One region of the Paenibacillus amylolyticus genome, then DNA from elsewhere that is predicted to be linked to it. Evidence: predicted binding sites of a transcription regulator. Region 1 holds the regulator's gene; the other holds the start of a gene.
The links. The regulator CtsR, encoded in region 1, represses protease genes until heat stress. The targets are predictions, from matches to a motif close to ATGGTCAATAAAGGTCAAACA.

Region 1 (8,115 bases):
ATCTTTACTGTCAAACAGAGGAGAATTTCTCCCTTGTGTTTTGACCACTGTCTCTGTTTCTTCCACCATTGAATTCCATGACTGACAACCCGGACACTTACCGTACCACTTGGGGGCTTCATAGCCGCATTCCGTACATTGAAACTTGGTTTTAACTTTGGCCACTTCAGCACTCCTATAATTTAATTTTATAACAGCATTTTGCATTATTCGACGAATTTCACCCAAACTCCCTGACGTGCAGGGTTACTAAAAGTTTACCATTGTTTGAGATTTTTCGTAAAGGATTATCGCAAACTTTACACATGTTCCTGACATAATCATGTCCGTCTTCTGTCCAAAGTGCAAAAAATCCTCCCCGGCCGAAGCCGAGAAGGATTTGATTAAGGATTATGGATCAATACAAGCTGAAGTTTAACTCCAAAGCTTGCTAAATATTATTTGGTTTCGATTTCCTCATTGGACGGAACGACCACGTCTTTTTTCGTAACAGACAGTGCACCGTTCTCTTCGTCGATGAGCAATGAATCCCCTTTGGTTACGTTACCTGTGAGCAACTCTTCGGACAATTTGTCCTCGATATGCTTCTGGATCGCCCGACGAAGCGGACGCGCACCGTAAGCCGGATCAAAGCCTGACTTCGCAAGGAAAGACTTGGCATTATCAGTGAGTTCGAAATCGACCTCATGTTCGAGCAGTCGTTTACGAAGTTCTTCACTCATAAGCGTAACAATTTCAGCGATGTGTTTTTCTTCGAGTGAATGGAACACGATAATTTCATCAATCCGGTTAAGGAACTCTGGACGGAAGCTTTTCTTCAGCTCATCCATCACTTTCCCCTTCATGTTGTCATAATCTGCTCCTGCATCTACAACTGCAGTGAAGCCCAGTGTAGAGTTACGTTTGATCGCTTCGGCACCCACGTTGGATGTTAGAATGATCAGCGTATTGCGGAAGTCAACGACGCGACCTTTGGAATCCGTCAGACGACCATCCTCAAGCACTTGTAACAAGATATTGAATACTTCTGGATGTGCTTTCTCGATTTCATCGAGCAGGACTACGGAATATGGTTTGCGACGAACTTTCTCTGTCAGCTGGCCACCTTCTTCGTACCCAACATATCCTGGAGGCGCTCCGACAAGTCGGGAAGTCGAGTGCTTCTCACCATACTCGGACATATCAATCCGGATTACTGCATTTTCATCGCCGAACATCGCTTCAGCCAGAGCACGAGCAAGTTCTGTTTTACCTACCCCTGTAGGGCCGAGGAAAATGAATGAACCCATCGGACGTTTTGGATCTTTAAGTCCCGCACGAGCACGACGAACCGCACGGCTGACAGACTTCACTGCCTCATCCTGACCGATGACACGTTCATGTAGAATAGACTCCAGATTCATCAGACGCTGTGTCTCTTCTTCTTTCAGTTGGTTCACAGGGATTCCTGTCCAGCTGGCTACCACTTGTGCGATATCCTCAGGAGTAACCTCGGAATCGGTGCGACCTTGTTTCTCTTTCCACTGGTTCTTCGTTACATCCAGCTCTTCACGGATTTTTTGTTCCGTATCACGCAGAGCTGCTGCTTTTTCGAACTCCTGACTTTGAACTGCAGCGTCTTTTTCCTTACGGATATCTTCCAGACGGCTTTCCAGTTGTTTCAGGTTTGGTGGGATCGTGTAAGAGTTCAATCTTACTTTGGAACCCGCTTCATCAATCAGGTCAATCGCTTTATCTGGCAGGAAACGGTCTGTAATGTAACGGTCAGACAGTTTAACCGCCTGCACAATTGCTTCGTCCGTAATTTTCACGCGGTGATGCGCCTCATAACGGTCACGCAAGCCGTGCAAGATTTGAATCGCTTCTTCCGGAGAAGGCTGATCTACAGTAATCGGTTGGAAACGACGCTCAAGCGCTGCATCCTTCTCGATGTATTTACGATATTCATCCAGTGTTGTCGCACCGATACATTGCAATTCTCCACGGGCCAGAGCCGGTTTCAAAATGTTAGAAGCATCGATGGCACCTTCAGCTCCGCCTGCGCCAATCAAGGTATGCAATTCGTCGATAAACAGGACAATGTTACCTGCTTGGCGAATCTCATCCATGATTTTTTTTAGACGATCTTCGAACTCACCACGATATTTGGTTCCAGCCACTACAGAACCCATATCCAGGGTCATTACACGTTTGTCGCGCAATGTTTCCGGAATCTCATTTGCAATAATTTTTTGTGCAAGGCCTTCAGCAATCGCTGTTTTACCTACACCTGGCTCACCGATCAATACCGGGTTGTTCTTCGTACGACGGCTGAGCACCTGAATGACACGTTCAATTTCTTTGCTACGTCCAATGACTGGGTCCAGGTTGTTCTCTCTCGCATAAGCCGTGAGATCACGTGCCAGACTGTCCAGCGTTGGTGTACTTACATTGGCAGGTGTGCCATTATGACTGGATACAGCTTCACTGCTGCCAAGCAATTGCAGCACTTGTTGCCGTGCTTTGTTCAGGCTAATTCCCAGGTTATTGAGCACACGTGCTGCAACACCTTCGCCTTCACGAATCAATCCGAGCAGGATATGCTCTGTGCCTACATAAGTGTGGCCCAATTTACGAGCTTCATCCATAGACAGTTCAATTACTTTTTTCGCACGTGGCGTATATGCAATGTTGGTAGGTTGCTCTTGGCCACGGCCAATTAGCGTTTCTACTTCATCCTGAATTTTTTCCAATCCGAGTCCCAGGCCGATCAGTGCTTTGGCTGCGATGCCTTCGCCTTCACGAATGAGGCCGAGCAAAATATGCTCAGTACCGATGTTATTATGACCGAGACGGACAGCTTCTTCCTGCGCGAGTGCGAGCACCTTTTGGGCCCGTTCCGTAAATCTTCCAAACATCATATCTCCTGCACCTCCATGGTTTTGGATAAAACGAGGTCATGTAATGAAATAACCGTCGTATTCTTCATATCATTTTTGTTTGCAGCCGTGCTGCGAATAAAGTCATTTGGCATTTGTACATGCCTTATTATATAAAAGCCGCAATGCGGCATGAAACCATAATTCAATACTATATCAGGCTAAACTAGGACTGCTTCGCTGCATTGATCGTATCACGAATCAACTGAGCACGGTATATGTCACGCTCATCTGTGCGCATATCTTCCCCGAATGTTTTCTGCAAAAATCCCGGCTGTGTCATCACATTCAACTCATTCATTACCGTGATGGACAGTCCATCCAACAATCCGAGATCCACGCCAAGGCGTACATCCGATAAGCGCTGTGCAGCTTCCTTGGAATCAACAATAGCTGCATGAGACAATATGCCATAAGAACGCATGACCCGATCCGTAATCCGAAGTCTGGAGTCGGTAATTAACCGTTCTCTCGCTGTACGTTCATGACCAATCATCTGTAACACAACACCATGCAGGTTCTCAATGACTTCCTGTTCGGTCTGTCCCAATGTAATCTGATTCGAGATCTGGAACAGGTTACCCATCGCCTCGCTACCTTCACCGTATATTCCTCTTACCGTCAATCCCACTTGGGAAACTGCGGTTAGAATACGGCCTATCTGTTGCGTCATCACCAGAGCAGGCAAGTGCATCATAACCGATGCTCTGACACCTGTACCTACATTAGTAGGACAGCTGGTTAAGTATCCTCTGCGATCATCAAAAGCATAATCCACATGCGCTTCAAAAGCATCATCTATTGCGGAAGCTTTCTCCCAGGCTTCTTTCACCTGGAACCCCGGATAGAGGCACTGGATACGAAGATGATCCTCTTCGTTAATCATAATACTGACTGACTCATCCTCACTGAGAATAACCGCACCATTCCTGGATTCATTCGCAAGACTTGGACTGATGAGATGTTTCTCCACCAGCACCCGTTTGTCGAGTTCGTCAATATCGATCAGATCCAACGTATGAAAATCCCCAAAGGCATGAACGTCATCGTATTGAAGTACTTCGCTCAGCTTATTCAGCACCTCTTCCGATTGCTCATTGGAAGCCAGCATCGGAAACGGAACATGCTGAAGGTTGCGTGCAATCCGGACACGGCTGCTAATGACAATTTCGGAATCAGCCGCATCACTGCGCATCCAGTCGCTGAGCGCCTTCTCTGTAAAGCGCAGATTAGGCATTACGCATCCCTCCTACTCATGACCAACTTTACTCCTGAGCTATTCCTTTTTCAAGTCCTCTGATCTGGTCACGGATCTGGGCCGCCTCTTCAAATTCCTCTTGTGCGATGCTCTCTTGGAGCTCACGCTTCAGATCAGCAATTTGCCGTTTCACCTTGATGCGACCACCAGCTCGTGCAGGCACTTTGCCTACATGGGACGTATTACCATGAACCCGCTTGAACAAAGGATCCAGACGGCTGTCAAAATATTTATAACATGAACTGCAGCCGAACCGGCCTATCTTACTAAATTGAGCGTACGTCATACCACACTCTTCACATTGAAGTGCTTTTGCAGGTGGTGTTCCTGCCGATCCACTTTTGCCGGCTGGATCAAAATCAAGCAATCCGGACAACAAGTTGTGAATGGAAAACCCACCTGCTGTTCCAGGGATCATTTCCCCTTTTTCACGGGCACATGACTCACAAATATGGAATTCCGTCTTCTCTCCATTTACGATCTTCGTAAAATGAAGTGTCGCCGGACGTTTATTGCATTCTTGGCACAGCATATTGATGTACCTCCTTTGACCCCGATAGTTTTCATTTACCGAGCAAAGATATTAACATCGCCTTCAACATTCTGGCACGAATTTGATCCCGGTAAGGAAGTTTGACCAATATAACCTCTCTAGATACAGCAGCTCGCATCAACCCGGCTTCCCGCTTGTTCAAGAAGCGCGCTTCTTCCAATTGATAGATCAGACCTTCGGCAGCTGTCTGCCCGATCTCTTCACCAATACTATGGTGCAAATGATTATGCAGAGCTGATTGGGCCGGTAATTCAATGCGCTGTATGCGAACATAACCACCACCGCCGCGTTTACTCTCTACCAGGTATCCCTTCTCGAGTGTAAAACGTGTGCTGATGACATAATTGATCTGGGAAGGTACACATGAGAATTGATCTGCCAGATCATTACGCTGAATTTCAACCATTCCTTCGGGACTTTCATGCAAAATACTCTTCAGATATCGTTCGATAATATCAGAGATATTACGCATCCAATCATCCTCCACTGTCTGAAACGTTAAGTCAATAAGGACCCACACGCCCCCACAGAGTACACCTTCTCTACCCATTTAACCAATCAGGGAAACAGCGAATCTTGCTTCCACAGGTGTTAACAGGAGAGCGAAGGAAGCACGAAGGTCCTTTAATATTCCCTTGATCCTCCGATGAAATGAATCCCGTATATTGGCGATCATGCATCAGATTGTAGAAAGAAAGCTACTTAAGTATTAAACCTTTAGTTGACTTTGACTTTCTTTGACTTTATAACCATTATAGCATATTTTGTGGTTTTGCCAAGTGGGGTCACTATTCATTTTTTACGATTTTACACGAAATATTCCCCGGACACAAAAAAACCTCCCCAAAATTGCTGGAGAAGTCCATTTGTCTTTCAATCACGCCGTATTTCTATATAAGCTAATCAAGTTAAATGGAGCAGTGGGCATAGTCATCAGAAGAAATCGAGCAAATAGGTTTCCTGTTCAGGAATCGCTTGTTCCAAAGCCTTGATTGCTGTGTTCGGTCCGTGAATTCTTCCGATTCGTGCCATTTCCGTTGGTCTGCGATATCCCATCAGCACCGCGGTAAGGGATTGAATATCCACCTTAATGATCTGATCATCAGTAATTGGCTCCGATGTTTTCCATATGGACGCTGTTCCGTTCATTGCCACGTTTAATTGCCATACCCCTTCATTCCATGGAGCGTGGGCATCTTCTACCTGAAGTACAATCTGCACTGGTGAGTCCTGGCTTGCAAATGGATACTGGGATATAAACTGCTCTACACTAACGATACGCGCCATAAAATAAGGTACAATCTCCTGCTGAATCCGTGGGTTATCCAATTGGAAGGCAAGCGTATCACTGGCAGGCGCCTGCAACGTAACTTCCTGGATCATGGAATCATGGTTAGCAATAAAGGTCCACAGCCCTTGCCTAGCCTCTTCATTCAGATAGATGATCTCTTTAATGGTAAATTTATTTTCCTTAACCTCATATAAAAGATAACCTTGTGCTGCATCAGCTTCATCGTAATATACAGCCTTCTGGCTGGTCCCATTAACAAGAACTGAATTCTCCCACCTTGCATCATCCCGAACCAGAGTTCCGTTATAACGCTCAGCATAAGCACTGTATACTTCCTTTAATATGCTGAGGCCCGGATCCCCACGCCGAATTGTTCCAGGTGTCGCTTTTTTCTGAGGCAAATGAGCTGTAGGTACTTTATAACGTTTAAATTCAACATACGTCTCCCATCCATACTTCCGATAGAAACCAAAAGAGAATGGATGCAAGAATGATATGCTCTGTTTGTTACGATTCATTTCTTCCAACGCATGTTTCAGCAGACCCGCTACCCAGCCTTTGCGTCTATACTCTGGCCAGGTGGCAACACCCGCAATACCGCCCATCTCGAACGATCTGCCATGAATATAGGTTTGAAAAGGAATGATGTGAAGTTTGGCTCCTAGCTGCCCGTCCTCATATACACCCCATATATCCTGTGACGAAAATTGACTCCGCCGTTTTTCTTTCTGTTCTTCACTCATTACTACTTGAAAAGCATATTCGGAGAGTGCCATCGCCGGTTCAAAATCATCTACCGTCAATTTCTGAATTTCCATGTTGTCCTACACCCCATTCGCTAGAGTTATATCAATCCAAATCATGGCCTGATATCTGATATATGTACCCCTTAGAGTGTGTCAGAGGATTCTTACAAAGTCAAATAAAGAGATGCTTCCGCATCCCCTAAAATAAACAAATAAAAACCACCACCGAATAACATCGGCAGTGGTTCTTCGCTTGGCGGCGTCCTACTCTCCCAAGACCCTGCGGTCCAAGTACCATCGGCGCTAGAGGGCTTAACGGTCGTGTTCGGGATGGGTACGTGTGGAACCCCTCCGCCATCGCCACCAAACGCATAGCTTACATTTCAGAGTGTTGTTCTCTGAAAACTAGATTCGAAACGAAACATGCGAATTACAACTTGCTATTGGATAAGCCCTCGACCGATTAGTACTGGTCAGCTCCATGCATTGCTGCACTTCCACCCCCAGCCTATCTACCTCGTCGTCTTCAAGGGGTCTTACATACTGGGAAATCTCATCTTGAGGGGGGCTTCACGCTTAGATGCTTTCAGCGTTTATCCCGTCCGTACATAGCTACCCAGCGGTGCTCCTGGCGGAACAACTGGTACACCAGCGGTACGTCCATCCCGGTCCTCTCGTACTAAGGACAGCTCCTCTCAAATTTCCTACGCCCACGACAGATAGGGACCGAACTGTCTCACGACGTTCTGAACCCAGCTCGCGTACCGCTTTAATGGGCGAACAGCCCAACCCTTGGGACCTACTTCAGCCCCAGGATGCGATGAGCCGACATCGAGGTGCCAAACCTCCCCGTCGATGTGGACTCTTGGGGGAGATAAGCCTGTTATCCCCAGGGTAGCTTTTATCCGTTGAGCGATGGCCCTTCCATGCGGTACCACCGGATCACTAAGCCCGACTTTCGTCCCTGCTCGACTTGTAGGTCTCGCAGTCAAGCTCCCTTATGCCTTTGCACTCTTCGAATGATTTCCAACCATTCTGAGGGAACCTTTGGGCGCCTCCGTTACTCTTTAGGAGGCGACCGCCCCAGTCAAACTGCCCACCTGACACTGTCCCCGCACCGGATTACGGTACCAGGTTAGAACCTAGATACGATCAGGGTGGTATCCCAACGTTGCCTCCACGCAAGCTGGCGCTCACGTTTCAAAGGCTCCCACCTATCCTGTACAGATCGTACCCAAATTCAATATCAAGCTGCAGTAAAGCTCCATGGGGTCTTTCCGTCTTGTCGCGGGTAACCTGCATCTTCACAGGTATTAAAATTTCACCGGATCTCTCGTTGAGACAGCGCC
Region 2 (8,115 bases), 1.0 Mb from region 1:
TGAAGACGTACGGATTATGCGCGACATGCGTAACTCCGTTAATCGGATTGTCAATTGTGAGACCGCCAACCTGAATAAGACCATCGGAGCGGCGGTGAGGCAAATCGATAATATCCGGTTGTTACAAAAGGAAGTTGGTCTGGAATCTTTGCCTGAGAAGCTTCGCGAAGTGGCGGAAGTTCGACTCGCTCATCCGGATATCAACTTGAAGGAAGTTGGCGAGCTCCTTAAAGGTACAGTCAGCAAGTCGGGAGTGAACCATCGGCTTCGTAAAATTGATGAGCTGGCTGAGAAAGTACGCACAGAACGTTATGGTTAAGACGGAGTAGGGTAAAGTAACAAGGTCGGGAAAGTCAGCCGTTAAGGATCTGGGAGACTCACTTAGGTCATTGGATGCGCTGTGCAAAAGATGAAATTAGGGCAAGATAATGTCCTCCAAAGCACCCTGAGTTTTTTCTTCTAGTGTCCTGCACGGGTTAATGGTATAATGTTGTATAAATATAATTGTGTATTTAATGTCCAGATTTCATAATAGGGGGTAAGTTTCCATGACAAAGCACCCGGTAGTTGTCCGTTTGAAAACGGGTCTCCATGCCAGACCTGCGGCACTGTTCGTTCAAGAAGCGAATAAGTACTCGTCTGAAGTGTTCGTCGAGAAGGACGACAAAAAAGTTAATGCAAAAAGTATCATGGGGATCATGAGCCTTGCAATTAGCACAGGTACGGAAATCCAGATTAGTGCAGAAGGCGCGGATGCCGAACAGGCTGTAAACGCTTTAGTTAGTCTGGTAAGCAAGGAAGAGCTCGAAAACCAATAAGATATGATCAATCTAATGAAGAAGTCCCGAAAGGGGCTTTTTTGTGTTTTTCACGTTTATGCTATCGTCAAGTGCAACATTATGGAATTTGTCCCGTCTGTTAAGGTATCAAATCGTTTAAAGTTTGAGATGTTAACACATAAGGAGGCTATCGTGATGGGTAAACAATGGATGAAACCGTTTGGTGCGGTGCTGGTGGCAAGTACGTTGCTTATTGGAGGAACAGCATGGGTTGCACCAGGTAACTATGCTTACGCTGCAGAGGTTCAGGGTGTACAACAGAATGTGATTAATGTTGTGGGTAAAGGTGAGATTCAGGTGAAGCCTGATATCGCTTATCTGTCCATTGGTGTGAACAGTACTGCAGAGACAGCTGCATCTGCTCAAAAAGCGAATGCTGCCAAAGTTCAAAAGGTATCCAACTTGCTGAAGAATACGTGGAAGATCAGTGCAGACGACATTCAAACGAGTCAGTTCTCTGTACAACCCAACTATACGTATAGCGAAAAAGACGGACAACAAATTAAAGGATATACAGCGCATCATACGCTGACAGTCACATATCGTCAGATGGATAAGATTGGCGAGTTGCTCGATGCTGCTTCGGGTGCGGGTGCCAACAATATTGAAAACGTGCGCTTTACTGTAGAAAATCCGGAAAGTTATGAGTCCCAAGTGATTGAAAAAGCTGTTGCCAATGCAGATGTGAAAGCGGGCGCCATTGCAAAAGCAGTTAAACGTCAACTGGGTGCTGTTCTTTCCGTGAGCCAAGGTGATGCCAATGTGCCTGTATTCTATGCAAGCGAGGCGTTGATGTCCAAAGCACAAGATACAGCAGGTGGCACTGAGATTGAAACAGGCCAGGTTAAAGTAAGCACAATCCTGAATATCACGTATGAAATGAAATAAACAAGAGTGAACTAAGGATTGTAAGCTCAAGTAACCTTTATAAGTGTCATTTGAAGGGTACAACGAAATAATGACAAAGACTTTGTCCTGTGGACAGAGTCTTTTTTTGTTGGAAAAGCAAACTTTGATGAAGTTAGATAGGAGGGAACTTTATTCGAAGCAACATGAAATGTTGTATATTGGTATCTTTTTTGTATAGTTGTTCGTGACAAAAAGGTCATATCCCCATATATTTTCCTACTGATATTCATCAACATTGTAACTCGAGCTGTAAACCTTTCCGAAATCGGGTTAATTATAATAGAGAGGTGAGCGTATGAGATATGCGATCAGGTCAGGATTACATACGCAATGATCCCTAATTGTGAATTCGGAGAGGAGTTTTATATATGACATCATGGAAAAAATGGACAAGTGCATTGCTCGCAGCAGGAATTATTGTAGGTAGCGGTTCGGTGTGGCAGGACAGTTCGGTTCAGGCGGCATCGGTATCCTCGAAAGTGACAACCACAGCTGAGGTGACCCTGAAGTCGGGTGGAAAAACACTGACTCAAAAAGGACTTCTTCAAGGTGGTTCAACTTGGGTATCTCTTACGGCAGTTAAAGATGTGGCAGGTGGAACGCTGAAATATGATGCGAAAACCAAAGAGTACGCTTTGACAGCAGCCAATAACACAATGACGATCAGCCTATTGGATGGCGAGCCGAGTGTTCGAATTAACAACTATTATCCTCAAGTGGACGCAAAGCTGATCAACGGCAGATTATATATCCCATTCTCGGCAATGAGAGATTATCTGGGTGTACAGGGGAATTGGGATAGCAAAACCAAAACGTTGACACTCAGCAAAGTGAAACAAAATAACGTTAAAATTAAAGCGGCAACAGTTAATGTTACTGTAAAAAATGCTGAAGTAGATGTTCAATATCCGCAAGTGAGTGGACTTGCCAGCAAAGAAGCTGAAGCGGCGATCAACAAAGTGTTGAAAGACGAAGTGGATGCGTATGTAGCTGACTTCAAGAAACAGACATCTGAATTCGGCGGTGCAACAGCCAACCGTCCATATGCATTTGAGAGCTCCTATGTAGTGACGTACAACGAAAAAGGCGTGCTGGGACTCATTACACAACGATACGAAGATTATGCTGGCGCTCATGGTATGACGTACCGTACGGGCCACACCTTTGCACTGGACACAGGTAAGGAGCTTACGTTAGATGATGTGCTGCAAAATAACAAAACCATGCGCGAGACGTTGAGTAAAAAAGTGGGTGAACAACTGAAAGCCCGCGGTGGATACCTCGACGGTTATAAAGGGTTAAATAAAGATCAAGATTTCTATGTGACACCAACGGGTGTAGTTGTGTTCTTCCAGTTGTATGAGTATACGGCGTACGCAGAGGGATTCCCTGAAATGCCATTTACGTACAAAGAGCTTCTCCCTAAAGGCACGGAACCTTTCAATAATGTAAATGGAACCAAATAAAGAATCATTATTATGCACTCTTAAGTTTTCTTCCTTATAAAATGAAAAAAGAAGCCCCCATCATAATTATGATGAGGGCTTCTTCTCGTATAGACAACACAATTATATGTTGCTGATTACGTTAGGTGTTGATTATGTTAACGCATAGACCGTGGTCTACGTCACACTTAGATGCCTTGTGATCCTACGTTTTCGATGACTTTATCAATGATACCGTAATCGGCGGCTTCAGCAGCACTCATGAAGTAGTCACGATCTGTATCTTTCTCAATCCGCTCCAGCGGTTGACCTGAACGCTCAGAGATGATGCGGTTCAACGTATCACGCATTTTCAGGATGCGACGAGCACGGATTTCGATGTCAGAAGCCTGACCTTGTGCACCACCAAGTGGTTGGTGAATCATAATTTCACTGTTTGGTAATGCAAAACGTTTACCTTTTGCACCGGCATTCAGCAAGAATGCACCCATGGAAGCCGCCATACCTACACAGATGGTAGATACATCCGGTTTGATGAATTGCATTGTATCGTAAATGGCCATACCGGCTGTAATCGATCCGCCTGGGCTGTTGATGTATAAGTGAATGTCTTTCTCCGGATCTTCCGCAGCCAGGAACAACATCTGTGCCATAATGGCATTAGCCACTACGTCATTAACATCGCTACCAAGGAAAATAATACGATCCTTCAGCAATCTGGAGTAGATGTCGTAGGCGCGCTCACCCCGGTTGCTCTGTTCAACGACCATTGGAATAAAACTCACGTGAAAAACCTCCTTGGAATGTAAATGTTATTGGTGTTTATACTTAAACTGTTACCGTATTACCCACATAATAAACAATTCCAAACAAAAAGTCAAAGAAAGTCAAACTAACTTGCAAAAAAAAGAAACCTTTCCGGTTTCATTGGTTAAATGGGTTATGAGCTGTTAAATAAAAATGGCGCGCCCGCCAAGAATCGAACTTGGATCTCAGGCTTCGGAGGCCTACGTCATATCCATTGGACCACGGGCGCACATTATGTGACAGCAATAATGATTATAGCTCATGGAATATTTAATTGCAAGCAGTTCGTTATGTATGTTGGTTTGGATTGAGCTAAAAATGATCATGATGAAGAAGAGTGGATAAAGAGTGCATTTAAGTAAATGCTATTAGAGGTTTTGGACATGCCGTATGAAATGTGATTCTGAGCGATATGTAGATTGAATTCATTTGTTTCTTCTATATATGGTATGCGTGAGCTAGTCCTTGATCATGGAAGTCTAGGATTGTGAAAATAGGCGCGTACAAACGCTGAATGCGTGTCGAAATAACACGTTGAAACACTTGCATGTCACGTCAGTTTTAGGTAGAATAGACGTGGGACTTAAAAAGTTAACCCGGGACGTTTTAGGGCCATGAAAGAGAGCTTAGAACGAGAACTTGCGGGAGTGGAAAGCATGCGAACGATTTTAGAAGTACAAAAGCAGCTTCTGCCTGATCTCATGGATATCTTGAAAAAGAGGTATACGATTCTACAACAGATCATGTTATCGGATGTGATCGGACGGAGAACGTTAGCTAATTCCATGCAGATGACCGAGCGGGTTCTGAGGGCTGAGACCGATCTGTTAAAGGCTCAGGGACTTATTGAAATTGACAGTGCAGGAATGAAGATCAGCGAGGCAGGGTATGATTTGCTGCAGCAGTTAGAGCCCGTAGCCAAAGAGTTGTTCGGATTATCCGAGCTGGAAGAGCGCATCAAGCAAGCCTACGGTCTGCAAAAGGTAGTTGTGGTTCCTGGCGATTCGGACGTTTCTCCATTTGCCAAAAGGGAACTGGGCAGAGCCGGAGCGAAGGCTCTCGGCAATATCATGAGTGACAACGACGTTGTCGCCGTTACTGGTGGTTCAACAACGGCCGAAGTCGCAGAACAACTAAATCCGCCAACATCGCTCAAAGGTGTCTGGTTCGTACCAGCACGCGGTGGACTTGGAGAAAGCCTTGAAATTCAGGCTAATACGATCGCATCCACAATGGCAAAACGGGTAGGGGCGCAATACAAACTCCTGCATGTACCGGATTTGCTCAGTGATCATGCCTATGAATCATTAATCCAGGACCCTAGTGTTCAGGAGATTCTGCAGCTGATCAGGCAATCACGGATTGTTATTCATGGAATTGGTGATGCCGTAGAGATGGCCAAAAGACGCAAACTTGCGACGGAGATTATAGATGAACTTCAGGAGCAAGGGGCCGTATCTGAATCTTTCGGTTATTACTTTAATGATCAGGGTAAGGTGGTACATACCATGCTTACACTGGGTATGCGACTTCAGGATATTGAACGAACCGATGTTGTGATTGGAATTGCAGGTGGCAAAAGCAAAGCTGCTGCTATACATTCCGTGTTACGATTTGGTCAGGAAGATATTCTGATTATTGATGAGGCTGCTGCCGAAGTCATCGTTGCTGAAATGGAATAAGGTTTTACTTTGTATCACAACTATTGTTGTCTTGACGGACTTCACCGTCTGTCTTGAATATATAAGTTTCATAAAAAATTAATCAAAACTTGGGAGGAACTTACTCATGATTAAAGTAGGTATTAACGGTTTTGGACGTATTGGACGCTTGGCATTCCGCCGTATTCAAAATGTAGCAGGCATCGAGGTAGTAGCAATCAACGACTTGACTGACGCTAAAATGCTCGCTCATTTGCTCAAATATGATACAACTCAAGGTCGCTTCGATGGCGATGTTGAAGTACACGATGGCTTCTTCAAAGTGAACGGCAAAGAAGTTAAAGTATTGGCTAACCGTAACCCGGAAGAACTTCCTTGGGGCGACCTGGGCGTAGATATCGTTCTGGAATGTACTGGTTTCTTCACAACTAAAGAAGCAGCTGAGAAACACTTGAAAGGTGGAGCTAAGAAAGTTGTTATCTCCGCACCAGCTACTGGCGACATGAAAACCATCGTTTACAACGTAAACCATGAAATCCTCGACGGTACTGAAACTGTAATCTCCGGCGCATCTTGCACAACAAACTGCCTGGCACCTATGGCAAAAACACTGCAAGACAAATTCGGAATCGTTCAAGGTTTGATGACTACAATTCACGCTTACACTGGCGACCAAAACACGTTGGATGCTCCACACCCTAAAGGTGACTTCCGTCGTGCTCGCGCAGCAGCTGAAAACATCATCCCTAACACAACTGGTGCTGCTAAAGCAATCGGTCTGGTAATCCCAGAACTGCAAGGCATCCTTGATGGTGCAGCTCAACGTGTACCAGTAGCTACTGGTTCCCTGACTGAGCTCGTAACTGTTCTGAACAAAAAAGTAACTGCTGAAGAAGTTAACGCAGCTATGCAAGAAGCTTCCGATCCAGAAACTTTCGGATACACAGAAGACGAAATCGTATCTTCCGATATCCAAGGAATCACTTTCGGTTCCCTGTTTGATGCAACTCAAACTAAAGTTCTGACTGTTGGCGACCAACAATTGGTTAAAACTGTAGCTTGGTATGACAATGAAATGTCCTACACTGCACAATTGGTTCGCACTTTGGAGCACTTTGCAAAAATGATTAAGTAATATCTGTAATAACATAGAGCGGAAACAGATGCTATATTGTTTCCGCTCTTTATATATCTACATTTTGCAAATTTCTCAAAAACACCAGGATTTACGAGGGATTTTAGCTCTTGATTGGTCCACCAAATACATGGGTGCGGAGGAAATACAGATGAACAAAAAAAGTGTACGCGATATCGAATTGACAGGAAAACGGGCTTTTGTCCGTGTAGATTTCAATGTGCCGCTCGAAGATGGTAAAATTACAGATGACAAACGTATTCGTGCAACGCTTCCTACAATCAACTTCTTGATTGAAAAAGGCGCTAAAGTCATTTTGGCAAGCCACATGGGTCGTCCTAACGGCGAAGTGGTTGAATCCTTGCGTTTGACTCCAGCAGCTGAGCGTTTGTCTGAATTGCTTGGTAAAACAGTTGTTAAAGCTGACGGTTCTGTTGGTGACGCTGTTAAAGCTCAAATCGCTGAACTGAACAACGGCGACGTATTGTTGCTTGAAAACGTTCGTTTCCACGCAGGCGAAGAGAAAAACGATCCGGAACTGGCAAAACAATTTGCTGAACTGGCTGACGTTTTCGTTAACGATGCGTTTGGCGCGGCTCACAGAGCACACGCTTCGACTGAAGGAATCGCTCACTTGCTTCCAGCAGTGTCCGGTTTGTTGATGGAGAAAGAACTTGAAGTGTTGGGTAAAGCAATCTCCAACCCTGAGCGTCCTTTCACAGCTATTATTGGTGGATCCAAAGTTAAGGACAAAATCGATGTAATCGACAACCTGCTGAACATTGCAGACAACGTAATCATCGGTGGCGGTCTGACTTACACGTTCTTCAAAGCACAAGGACATGAAATTGGACAATCCTTGCTGGATGACTCCAAACTTGATGTTGCTCTTGGTTTTATCGAAAAAGCGAAAAAATTGGGCAAAAACTTCTACCTGCCGGTAGATATCGTAGTGTCTGACGATTTCAGTGCGAAAGCAAACACACAAATCGTTGACATCGATGGTATCCCAGCAGATTGGGAAGGTATCGACATCGGTCCTAAAACACGTGAGATCTATGCTGATGTAATCAAAAACTCCAAATTGGTTGTGTGGAACGGACCAATGGGCGTATTTGAAATCGAGCCATTCTCCCACGGTACTCGTGCAGTAGCGGAAGCTTGCGCTGAGACAGAAGCTTACACTGTAATTGGTGGCGGTGACTCCGCAGCAGCAGCTGAGAAGTTCAAATTGGCTGACAAGATGAACCACATCTCTACAGGTGGCGGTGCATCGCTCGAGTTCATGGAAGGTAAAGTACTTCCAGGCGTAGTGGCAT

Region 2: a site for CtsR is predicted at 4,067-4,087, ahead of clpP (ATP-dependent Clp endopeptidase proteolytic subunit ClpP). Genes of this name have one in related genera too.

What each region holds. Positions count from the first base shown of each region.
Region 1 is NZ_CP145892.1:6,087,067-6,095,181, forward strand. Features, by position in the region: gene radA (DNA repair protein RadA) at 1-165, opposite strand, end outside; gene V6668_RS26980 (ATP-dependent Clp protease ATP-binding subunit) at 438-2,900, opposite strand; gene V6668_RS26985 (protein arginine kinase) at 3,085-4,155, opposite strand; gene V6668_RS26990 (UvrB/UvrC motif-containing protein) at 4,184-4,708, opposite strand; gene V6668_RS26995 (CtsR family transcriptional regulator) at 4,740-5,201, opposite strand; gene V6668_RS27000 (GNAT family N-acetyltransferase) at 5,663-6,838, opposite strand; rRNA gene rrf (5S ribosomal RNA) at 7,018-7,134, opposite strand; rRNA gene V6668_RS27010 (23S ribosomal RNA) at 7,210-8,115, opposite strand, start outside.
Region 2 is NZ_CP145892.1:180,122-188,236, forward strand. Features, by position in the region: gene whiA (DNA-binding protein WhiA) at 1-319, shown strand, start outside; gene V6668_RS00890 (HPr family phosphocarrier protein) at 549-818, shown strand; gene V6668_RS00895 (SIMPL domain-containing protein) at 975-1,727, shown strand; gene V6668_RS00900 (stalk domain-containing protein) at 2,117-3,214, shown strand; gene clpP (ATP-dependent Clp endopeptidase proteolytic subunit ClpP) at 3,382-3,978, opposite strand; tRNA gene V6668_RS00910 (tRNA-Arg) at 4,155-4,229, opposite strand; gene V6668_RS00915 (sugar-binding transcriptional regulator) at 4,657-5,682, shown strand; gene gap (type I glyceraldehyde-3-phosphate dehydrogenase) at 5,789-6,796, shown strand; gene V6668_RS00925 (phosphoglycerate kinase) at 6,948-8,115, shown strand, end outside.